DNA from 2 places in the Paenibacillus sp. AR247 genome. Region 2 is predicted to be linked to the other one. Evidence: riboswitches for the same ligand, from Rfam matches in the RefSeq annotation. Region 2 holds a riboswitch; the other holds the start of a gene.
What was found. Region 2 has a riboswitch for thiamine pyrophosphate ahead of tenA (thiaminase II). Riboswitches for the same ligand answer to the same signal wherever they lie in the genome.
Positions count from the first base shown of each region.

Region 1 (5,355 bases), on a different contig from region 2:
AGCTTTTCCCAAGAATTGATTTTAAATCATGCCCCTCCGTATACTGATACGCCGGAATCACCGTCCGGAGATTCGTCCCCGTCGTCCCTACTTCCCGCAACTCGTTCAATCCCTTGAACGCTTTTGGCGCCTTCGTCTGCGTCGTCTCGTAACGCTGAATAATCACCGCCACCTCCGCGCGCGTGGTCGTTTTGCCGCCGCCGAAGCTGTCGTCCGGGTACCCGGACATCAGTCCCGTTCCCAGCATGACCGACACATACGGATAGTCGGCCTTGTTCAAACCGCCTTTGTAATACTCCGTCACCGGAACGATGGTGTCCTTCGTGTCCTCGATCGCCTGCTTGTACTCTCCGTCGCGGGCCGCCAGTCCCGAGGCCATCCACTTCGCCATTTCCACCCGCGTCAGCGGAGTGCCCGGCTTAAAGCCGTTTGTGTAATCGGACGGACTGAAAAAGCCCTTCCCCGCTGCCTCGCTCACTTCCTTTTCGCTCCAGTGCCCGGTCAAATCGGAAAATGCCGCTGCTCCGCCAGCGTTTTCGTTCGTCGACACCCTGGCCAGAATTGCTGCAAACTCAGCCCGAGTAACCGGGTCGTTTGGTCTGAATTTTCCGCTGCCGTCACCTTTGAGATAACCTTTGGATACCGCATCGTTAATGGCCTGATACGCCCAGTGGGACGCCGGCACATCCTTAAAGGCCGCCGCCGCTGCGGCCGGCACTGGCTGCTCGATTGCTCCTGCCGTTCCAAGAATCATCGCCCCGGCAAAAATGGTCATCAACATCGCTTTGAACATACTTCTTCCGCTCCAATCTTTTAAAATATGCAGTTTCTTGAATTTCCTATTTCCTCAAATCCCCTGATCCTCTAGCTTCCTTATCCTCCCTGACATTCTGGTATAATCTAACTTTCTACTTCTTCCCGGACCGTCTGTGCTGCTGTTCTCTTTGTAGCTCTAATACTAAACTCTCTTGCTAAAAAATATGTTTTCTTAACCGACGGGACTGCTTGCCCACGCGTGGCCCTAAGCAGCCACACCTCCTTATGTATTACTGTGAAACTTCTTTCCTATTTAGCATAGGACTACTTGCAGTATACTACAGGATTTTCGCAAAATTTGTCATTAATTGTCACTAATACATCATCACTTCAATTATATGGGTTTAATGGATATATAAGATGCACGTGCTGCAAATAGCTTTTGCGACGCCCGACACAAAAAAACAAAGCAGGAATGCATTCCTGCTTTGCCATGTGCTTCATGCCAAACGAATAACTTTATATTGTCCGTACTTTTATTAGCTAGAACAATCAATATTTAACGACGTCAATCCTTTATTTTGTCCGAAAAAGCGCCCGCCTGCACCTCACCGAACCGGTTCGGCCGGAACGCTCCACACCACTCCGGCAGCGGCTTGCCCTCCACGCTATCGGCGATCAGCGCGGCCGTGACCGGGCTGAGCAGGATGCCGTTGCGATAATGACCCGCGGCCACAAAAATATGGCCGGCGTCGTCCAGCCGCCCAATCAGCGGCCGGCCGTCCAGCACCGCCGGGCGCAGTCCCGCCCAGCGGTGAAACGGCTGCACCTCACTAAGAACAGGCAGCACTTGCTTGTTCCACTCCGTCAGCCGACGGATCCCTTTGTCCGTGACGGACGTGTCGAACCCGGCGATATCCTCCGAGGCGCCGCACACGAGCGTTCCGTTTGCTTTTTGGACCAGGTATCCCTGGCTGGTGAACACCAGATGCCGAAGCGGCTCGCGCTCCTCGTTCCAAGTGTAGGCGCAAATTTGCCCCCGGATCGGATGTACAGGAATCCGGATACCGAGGGGTTCCGACATCTCCTGTACCCACGCACCGGTGCTGATCAGCAGCCGGTCCGCTTCAAACCGCTCGCCACTCTGAGCCCTCAGCGCAACCCGCTCCCGCCATTCAGCCAGCTCGATCAGGCCAAGATGCTCATGAATCTGCACGCCGGAGGCCAGGCAGGCCCGTTTGACCGCTTCCGTCAAATCCGGGGCATACACATGGCTCTCCACCGGAGTCCACAAGGCGGCAACTGCCTCGCGGGTCAGTCCCGGCTCGGCATCGAACAGCGCGCTCCCCGTTAATATTTCGCTACCGGAGCCCCAGCTCCGCTGCCATTCCAACCGGCTCTCCAGCGCAAGCAAATCCGCCTCGTGCCTCGCGATGTACAAGCTGCCGGTTTCGGCATATTCGAAGGAGACGCCGGAGATGTCCTTCACCGCCTGCTGCCATTGCGGATACAGCGACAAGCTCTCGCGGCACAACCGGAAGAACTCGTCCGGCGACTCCACGTTCTCTGAATACGGAGCGAGCATCCCTGCCGCCGCGCCGGAGGCCTGCCCACCGCAGGGTCCCTTTTCGAGCAGCGTGACGTGCAGGCCGCGGCGGCGCAGCTCCAGCGCGCAGGATAATCCGATGATGCCGCCGCCCATGACGATGATGTCTCCGCTCATTGTTACAGCCCCCTGTCCATCCTTTTTTATTCGATGACGAGCGATTCCAGGCCGCTGCTGGCCGAAGCATATTTCTTCTTCGGAATCCGCCCGGACAAGTAAGCCAAACGCCCCGCCTCAACCGCCAGCCTCATCGACCGGGCCATCATCACGGGATCTTTGGCTTTGGCCACCGGGGTATTCATCAGAATGCCGGAGACCCCCAGCTCCATCGCGAGCGCCACGTCACTGGCCGTCCCCAGCCCCGCATCCACGATGACAGGGACCGACAGCTCCTCCACGATCAATCCGAGATTGTACGGATTCAGAATGCCGAGGCCGGTCCCGATAGGCGCTGCGCCGGGCATAACCGCGGCTGCCCCGGCATCCTCCAGCTTTTTGCAGATCACCGGATCGTCGGAGATATACGGCAGTACCGTAAAACCGTCCTTGACCAATATTTCCGTCGCTTTTAACGTTTCAATCGGATCGGGCAGGAGCGTCCGCTTATTGGCGCTAATCTCCACCTTGATCCAGTCGCTGAGTCCCGAAGCCCGCGCCAGGCGGGCAATCCGGACCGCCTCATCAGCCGTTGTCGCCCCGGACGTGTTGGGAAGATAGATGTATTTCTGGGGCTCCACATGCTGCAGAATGGAGTCATCCTCCACCGAATCGAGATGGATCCGGCGGATAGCGAACGTCAGCACCTCGGTTCCCGAAGCTTTGATCGCCTCCATCTGCACATAAGGATCGGGGAACAACCCGGTCCCCAAAAATAACCGCGACGACAGTTCCTGTCCGCCAACCTGCCAATTATCTCTGCTCATTTTTCCCCTCAACCTCCCGCTACGAAATGGACCAGCTCCAGCTTCATTCCAGGCACAACCGGAGTCGTCTCCCACTGCTCGATCTTCAGCACCTGTCCGTCCGCTTCCACCATGACCGGCCTGCCGGACAGCCCCAGCAGGCGGAGGACATCGGCTACCGTCTCGGCCGCCAGCTCCCGCTTTGTTCCGTTAATGACCAGTTCCATCCGCCGCTCCTCCTCTACCTTCAAGCTTGTGAATGAACGCCCGGCATACCGCTTCCGGGTCAGGGCTGCCGACGATTTCGCTCACAGCGCAGACGCGGCTCGCACCGGCCCGGATCACTTCGTCCACGTTGCCCAGCTTGATGCCGCCAATCGCCACAAAAGGGATCTTGATGACCCCGGCGACTTCCCGAATGTACGAAAGACCGACCGGATCCACCACATCGGCTTTCGTAGCCGTCGCATAGATCGGCCCGACGCCGATATAATCCGCCCCTTCCGCTTCGGCGAGCTGCGCTTCCGAAATTGCATGGGTGGATATGCCGATGATCTTGGAGCCGACAAGCTTTCTGGCTTCCGCGATCGGCATATCGCCTTGACCGAGGTGAATCCCGTCGGCGTCCACCTCCATCGCGATATCAACGTGATCGTTCACGATAAAAGGAACACCGTAGCGGCGGGTCAGCTCCCGCAGCTCCGCCGCCTTGCGCAGCAGCTCTTCCCTGCCGCTTGTTTTGTCGCGGAATTGAACGATGTCCGCCCCTCCCCGAATGGCTTGCTCCATCACGTCCACCAGCCGGCGTCCCGGATGGAACGTCTCGCCGGTAATCGCATACAGACGAAAATCGACCATGACTGCTTCTCCTCTCTTCCCTTTGCCTTTCCCTCCATTTCATGCCGGCTTCTATCATCGCGAAGGGTAAGCCCTCATCTTGCGAAAGCGCCCTCTTACCCGGTTAACACAAAAAAACCATTCGAGAAATACACGAATGGCACCGCAATTCGAATGATATTCTCTACGCCAGCATTACCTGGATCAGATTAACGGTCCGCAGCATAAGGCTGCCATCTCAGCCGGACTTCATCCAGCACCCGCATTCCTATTTAATTTCACAACCACTATAGCCCAAACTGCTGACTTTTGGCAATAGCCAGAGTGAGATCGCCGGCATCGGAACGCCTTTCTCATCCATAGCAGCGATTCTCGCAAAATTTCATATATTTGGGTGCGGCGAACTTCTTATTTTATCTCTTGCGTCATCACATATCGTCCCCGCCCGTGAATATAAATGTTTAACAAGCCAAAGTTTGTGCTGAGTATGGGAACATGGGAGGTGCCTGAACATGCCATCAGACGATCATTCGCTGTTTGTGGTGTCCAAGGAGGACTGGTCACTGCACCGGAAAGGGTACCAGGATCAGGTCCGCCATCAGGAGAAGGTTAAGGAAATCATCAAGCAGAACCTGCCCGACCTGATCACAGAAGAAAACATCGTGATGTCGGACGGTAAGCAAATCATCAAGGTACCCATCCGGAGCCTCGATGAATACCGTTTCATTAAGCCGAAAGAGCAGCAGGAAGTCGAAACCGAATCGATCACGTTCAACGACATCCGCAAAAAAGGCATGCAGTCCAACATCGACAAGAAGCGGACGATCCTGGAAAATCTGCGGCGCAACGCCACTAGCGGCAAGCCGGGAATTCACCATATCAGCCCCGACGATCTGCGCTACAAAACGTGGGAGGACGTCGTCGTTCCCCATTCCAGCGCAGTCATCATTGCGATGATGGATACGTCCGGGTCGATGGGCACGTTTGAAAAATACTGTGCGCGCAGCTTCTTCTTCTGGATGACCCGCTTCCTGCGCCGCCAATACGAAAAGGTCGATATCGTCTTTGTGGCCCACCATACGGAGGCCAAAGAAGTCACCGAAGAAGATTTCTTTACCCGGGGCGAAAGCGGGGGCACGATCTGCTCGTCCGCCTACCAGAAAGCGCTGGAAATTATCGACCGGCGCTACCCGCCCGCCAAGTACAATATTTATCCGTTCCATTTCTCGGACGGCGACAACTTGACTTCTGATA
Region 1 covers NZ_PCZT01000002.1:396,226-401,580, forward strand. The annotation lists gene CPT76_RS02365 (S-layer homology domain-containing protein) at 1-793, opposite strand, end outside; gene thiO (glycine oxidase ThiO) at 1,325-2,479, opposite strand; gene CPT76_RS02375 (thiazole synthase) at 2,506-3,285, opposite strand; gene thiS (sulfur carrier protein ThiS) at 3,294-3,491, opposite strand; gene thiE (thiamine phosphate synthase) at 3,475-4,122, opposite strand; TPP riboswitch at 4,266-4,375, opposite strand; gene CPT76_RS02390 (YeaH/YhbH family protein) at 4,614-5,355, shown strand, end outside.
Region 1: it holds a riboswitch for thiamine pyrophosphate, as region 2 does, so the genes downstream of both, thiE (thiamine phosphate synthase) here and tenA (thiaminase II) in region 2, are expected to answer to the same signal.

Region 2 (5,355 bases):
CTACGCACTGTACTTTGCCGCGAATGGGGAGCAGGCGCTTCAAGTCATGGACGAGACGGAAATGGACTTGGTCATTACCGACATCCGTATGCCGGTGATGGACGGAATTGAGCTTATTAACCGTATACAGGATCAGGAGGCGCGGCCGGATCTGGTTATTCTAAGCGGTCATGACGACTTCCAGTATGCCAAAGCGGCGATTCGCTGCAATGTGAAGGAATATTTGCTGAAGCCGATCGTTCGTGACGAGCTGTTCCGGACGTTGCGGCGCCTTGACGAAGAGCGTATCCGCAAGGGAGAAATCGCTGATCAGCTGCGCGGAACGAAGGCGCTGAAGGAAAATTATGCGGTGAGCCGGCTGCAGTATTTGTTTTTGCAGGAAGGCATGGACGAGCACGCCATTCGGGATGTGGTCCTTCAGGCGGGACTGGATTGGCTGGATGCGGGCGGATACGCCGCGCTGGTCCTCGTCCCGGAACGCTACCGGGAAGCCGGCTGGGACGAATTCACCGCTTATGTGGACCTGATGATCGGCTGGCTGCCGGGTGAACGTCATATCCGTTTTTATGACAAAGACGGCAAACTCGTATTGTTTACCGACACCGCTGCTCCGTTCAACCGGCTGGGAGAGGAAATCATCCGCCAGTCGTCCAGCGCCATCCGGGCCGGTATCAGCGAAGGGATGGCGGGTGCAGGGGAGGTGAAGAAAGCTTACCAGCAGGCCGGCCGGGCGTTGAAGTACTTTTTGTTCCAAAACATGCCGGGACTCATTCGGAGCACTGAGCTGTCCGGCAAACGGACGGATTACCGCATCCCGGTGGAAGACATCCGGAAGACGGCCAACCTGCTCGGACTGGATCGGGATGCCGAGCTGAGCCGGCTGCTGCAGCATATTTTCGATATCCGGACGATTCTTCAATATGATATCGGGTATCTGGAAGGGATAAGCCATGCTTTTAACGAGCATGTATTCGACCAGGTGTTTCAAACCTATGGCGAGGAATCCGTCGACATTTTAAAACTCCACAAGCAGGTGGGGAATCTGTACAACTTCAACCATTTTCATGATTATTTCCATAGTTTGGAGAGCCTGCTCTTCCTGCTGAGCGATTATGTGAAACGGATGCGGTCGATGCATTTTGACCAGAGCGAGATTCAGCGGGCGATCGTCTATATCGAGGAGCATTTTCATGAAAACTTGAATATGGCCGTCGTTTCCAATCATGTCTCATTGAATTATTCGTATTTCAGCCAAGCTTTCAAGGAGTATACAGGGGAGACGTTTGTCAGCCACTTGCGGAAGCTGCGGATCCGTAAGGCCAAGGAGCTGCTCGGCAGCACGGACCTGAAAGTGTACGAAATCAGCGAGCGGGCCGGGTTCGAGAACGTGAAGCACTTTACCAAGGTCTTCAAGGAAATGGAGGGCGTTGCGCCGCTCGAATACCGCTCGCAGCAGGAGGCGCTAAGGCGGAGGTGAACAAAAATTGCCGGGACGATGGGCATCCTGTAGCAGAAGGCATTGCCCTTCAGAGACGTGAAAACCGCTGAAAGCAAATAAATCAAGCGTAACAGGCTGCCGAGAGGCAGCCTGTTACTGTTACTGGACGAGTAATGAGGAGTCGTGATGCTAAGCATGAAAACCAGAATCTAGGGGTCATGATGTCGACCTCGGATGGCCACGGCGAGCCAATCCACGCTTCATCCCGTAAATGAGGAGATCAACCGCCGCCCCGATGATGACAGCCATGACGATGGAGAGAAGATACGCCGGGAACCGTAAGGGGATAAAGTAGCTGTTCGTTACGAAGGCATGTTTATCGGACAGCCAGCCCGAGTACACCGGGTCATGCAGCAAGGATTCAAGCAAGGGATTCAGCCGGATCAGTATGATGTTGGCCAAGCCCTGTCCGGAGGCATCCAGTATGCATGTGAGAATCATACATAACGTGAGCCAAAAAGAAACGCTTTTTAACAAAGACATTCCCCGCCTTCAAACTTGTTCTTGTCATTTATAACGCATCCTGCCGCAACTAAGTTCTGCACAGCTTACATAAAGCTGGTTTATTTATATCCAACCTTTCTGTTGGTTGGTATAATATGGTGGAGAATAGCGAGTCTACGGAGGTGGTTGCATGAAAGAGAGGGTGCTCGAGGCTTATACCAAGCTCGCCAAGGACTATGAACTGCATACCGATTCGGACAGCGGCGCCAACGCATACTACGAGCGTCCGGCCATGCTGGAGCTGCTGCCAACGGATATGTCCGGACTTCATGTCCTTGATGCAGGCTGCGCTGCAGGATGGTATACCGAGCAGTTCGTTTCCCGGGGCGCATTGGTATCGGCGATCGATTTCAGTCCCGATATGGTGGAGGCGGCCAAACGGAGAGTCGGCAGTCAAGCGGAGATTCGGGTTCACGATCTAAGCGAACCGCTGCCATACGGAGCCGATAAGTTCGACTTGATTCTCAGTTCGCTGACGCTGCATTACATCGAAGACTGGGATCCTTTGTTCCGTGAGTTTCAGCGGGTATTGAAGCCTGGAGGAACGTTTTTGTTTTCGGTGCATCATCCGTTTATGGACTTTACCGTTTTTAAGAGACCGGATTATTTTGCACGGGAGCTGCTTGTAGACTGGTGGACGAAGAAAGAGGCAGGCAGCGTTGAAGTGACGTTCTTCCGCAGACCCCTGCAGGAAATCGTCAATATGACGTCAAGCTGGTTTGTACTGGACCGGCTTGTCGAACCAAGGCCCGTTCCCGAGTTTCTGGAGCGGCTGCCGGAGTCGGCCGACTTCTACCAGCGGATTCTGCATCACCCGCATTTTTTAATTGTGAAAGCTCACAAGCCGGAGTGAGAGGGGAAAAGTTTTCGCCGCGAGAGGCAAGAAACAATCGGCATAATTTTACTGAGAATGGCTTCATTCCAAAGGCCCTGACCGGCCCAAAATGGAGGGTTTGGCAATGATTGTGATCGACCTTATCTTTTTTCTAATGGAGCTGTGTGCACTGGCAGCCTTTTGCCTGTGGGGATTTAAATTGGATACCGCCTTGTGGATCCGTATCGTGGCAGGAATAGGTTCGCCGGTCGTTGTTGCTGTTTTTTGGGGCATGTATGTCGCACCGAAAGCGACCTTCCCGGTGACGCTTCCCGTCCGGGCTGTGCTGCAGCTGATCGTATTCGGTCTGGCCGCGGCTGCGCTGTACGGATCGGGTTATCGAACGGCAGCTATCATTTATGCCGCTGTCGTCATCGTCGTGATGATCCTTTCATACGCGTTGAAAAGATAAACACTTGAAGGTGGAAGGAGATCCGCATAAACGATCGACAAGCTTTTTCCCGGTATCCCGCCGGCAGCTTTTTTTGTTTGACAACACCGGCAAACGGAGCTACAGTTAATCATGAACTTGTAAAATATCATACGAAAATCCACTAGGGGAGCTGCGGAGGCAGCTGAGACAAGTGATCGCTTGGACCCTTTGAACCTGATCCGGTTAATACCGGCGGAGGGAAGTGGAGCAGGCCTTTACATACGCAACTTTCTTGATGAGATACATTCAGGATGACACTGCAAATAGCGGCCGCTCCATTTCGGGGCGGCTTTTTTGTGTTGGCTTCCCCGCGCTCGAACATGCGATTTTCGTCAAAATTAACGGAGGTGCATTATCATGGCCCGGTTTACCGAAGAATTGAGACATGCGGCAGATCCCATTTATCAAGCGATCTTCAAGCATCCGTTTGTACGGGGGATTGCGGAAGGTACCTTGTCCAAGGAGCAGCTGATTCACTATGTGAAGCAGGATTTTGAATACCTGAATGCCTACATCCGGATCTATGGCATTGCCATATCCCGATGCGATTGCCGGCAGACGACCGCGCTTTTTAACGAACAGATTTCGTTTATTTTGAACAGCGAAACGCATCCCCACCAAAAACTTTTGTGATGTCGCCGGTGTTGCATATGAGGAACTGCAAGGCTATCCGCTGGCTCCATCGGCCAATCATTACATCCGGCATATGCTGAACGTTGCCCACGAGGGGGGACTTGAGGATATTGTAGCTGCGCTGTTACCTTGCCCGTGGACCTATACGGAAATCGGCCAACGTCTGCTGGAGGAAGTCCAACCGGAGAAATCCCATCCGTTTTATGAATGGATGCACTTTTACGGAGACCGGGAAAGCGGCGTAACGGTACAGCTGCGGCGGCTGCTCGACGAATGGGCGGAGGGTCTTCCTCCCGCAAGAAAAAAACGGCTGATGGAGCATTTTCTGACCAGCTGTCAGCTGGAGTACATGTTCTGGGATATGGCGTTTACGCTTGAGGATTGGCCGGTTTCCCTGGCTGCAGCGGAAGGGGTGGGACGATGACCGCCGATATGTTTCCGTCCGGACTTATCCAGCTTCCTTTACGGATAAAAGAGCAGCGTCCGCTCATTCACAACATGACGAATGTGGTCGTGACCAACTTTACGGCCAACGGCCTGCTTGCCCTTGGCGCCTCTCCGGTTATGGCCTATGCCAAAGAGGAGGTGGCCGATATGGCCCGGGTCGCCCAAGCCGTCGTCCTGAATCTCGGAACCCTGAGCAGCGAATTGGTGGAGGCGGCGGTCATCGCCGGCCGATCGGCAAATGATCATGGCGTTCCGGTGTTCCTGGATCCCGTCGGCGCGGGAGCGACCGCATTTCGCACGGAGGCTGCGCTGCGGATTTTGCGCGAGGTCCGTGTGTCACTGGTTCGGGGCAACGCAGCGGAGGTTGCCCATCTCATTGGTGAAACCGGCGCGATAAAAGGTGTCGACGCAGGGGAGGCCGGGGAGGCCGCTCCCGCCGACTTGGCGGCACGGGCGGCACACCGTCTGGGGACGCTCGTCGCCATTACCGGGCAAGAAGATGTGATCACCGACGGAACGAGGGGATACTTGATCCGGGGCGGACATCCGATGCTGACCCAAGTCACGGGGACTGGCTGCTTGCTGACATCGGTGATCGCCGCTTTTGGAGCGGTCGAATCCGATCTGCTGTCCGCTGGCGCGGCCGCCTTGGCTTACTACGGTGAAGCGGCCGTTCGGGCATATGAGCGGACGGGTATTGAGGGGCCGGGAAGCTTCCAAATCGCTTTCCTCGACGCGTTGTCTGGGATGGACCGGCATCCTTTGGAGGAAGGAACCATTACGGCTCTTCTGGAGTCGGCAGGAAGGGGATTTGTACAATGAGCATCCCGAAAGCATTGACGGTAGCCGGTTCTGACAGCGGCGGCGGGGCAGGCATCCAGGCGGATATCAAAACGTTCCAGGAGCTCGGCGTATTCGGTATGTCGGCCATTACAGCCATTACCATTCAAAACACACTCGGGGTAC
Region 2 covers NZ_PCZT01000009.1:1,217,843-1,223,197, reverse strand. The annotation lists gene CPT76_RS13785 (response regulator transcription factor) at 1-1,477, shown strand, start outside; gene CPT76_RS13780 (hypothetical protein) at 1,655-1,900, opposite strand; gene CPT76_RS13775 (class I SAM-dependent methyltransferase) at 2,133-2,855, shown strand; gene CPT76_RS13770 (YrdB family protein) at 2,962-3,288, shown strand; TPP riboswitch at 3,423-3,527, shown strand; partial or broken gene tenA (thiaminase II) at 3,667-4,366, shown strand; gene thiM (hydroxyethylthiazole kinase) at 4,363-5,211, shown strand; gene thiD (bifunctional hydroxymethylpyrimidine kinase/phosphomethylpyrimidine kinase) at 5,208-5,355, shown strand, end outside.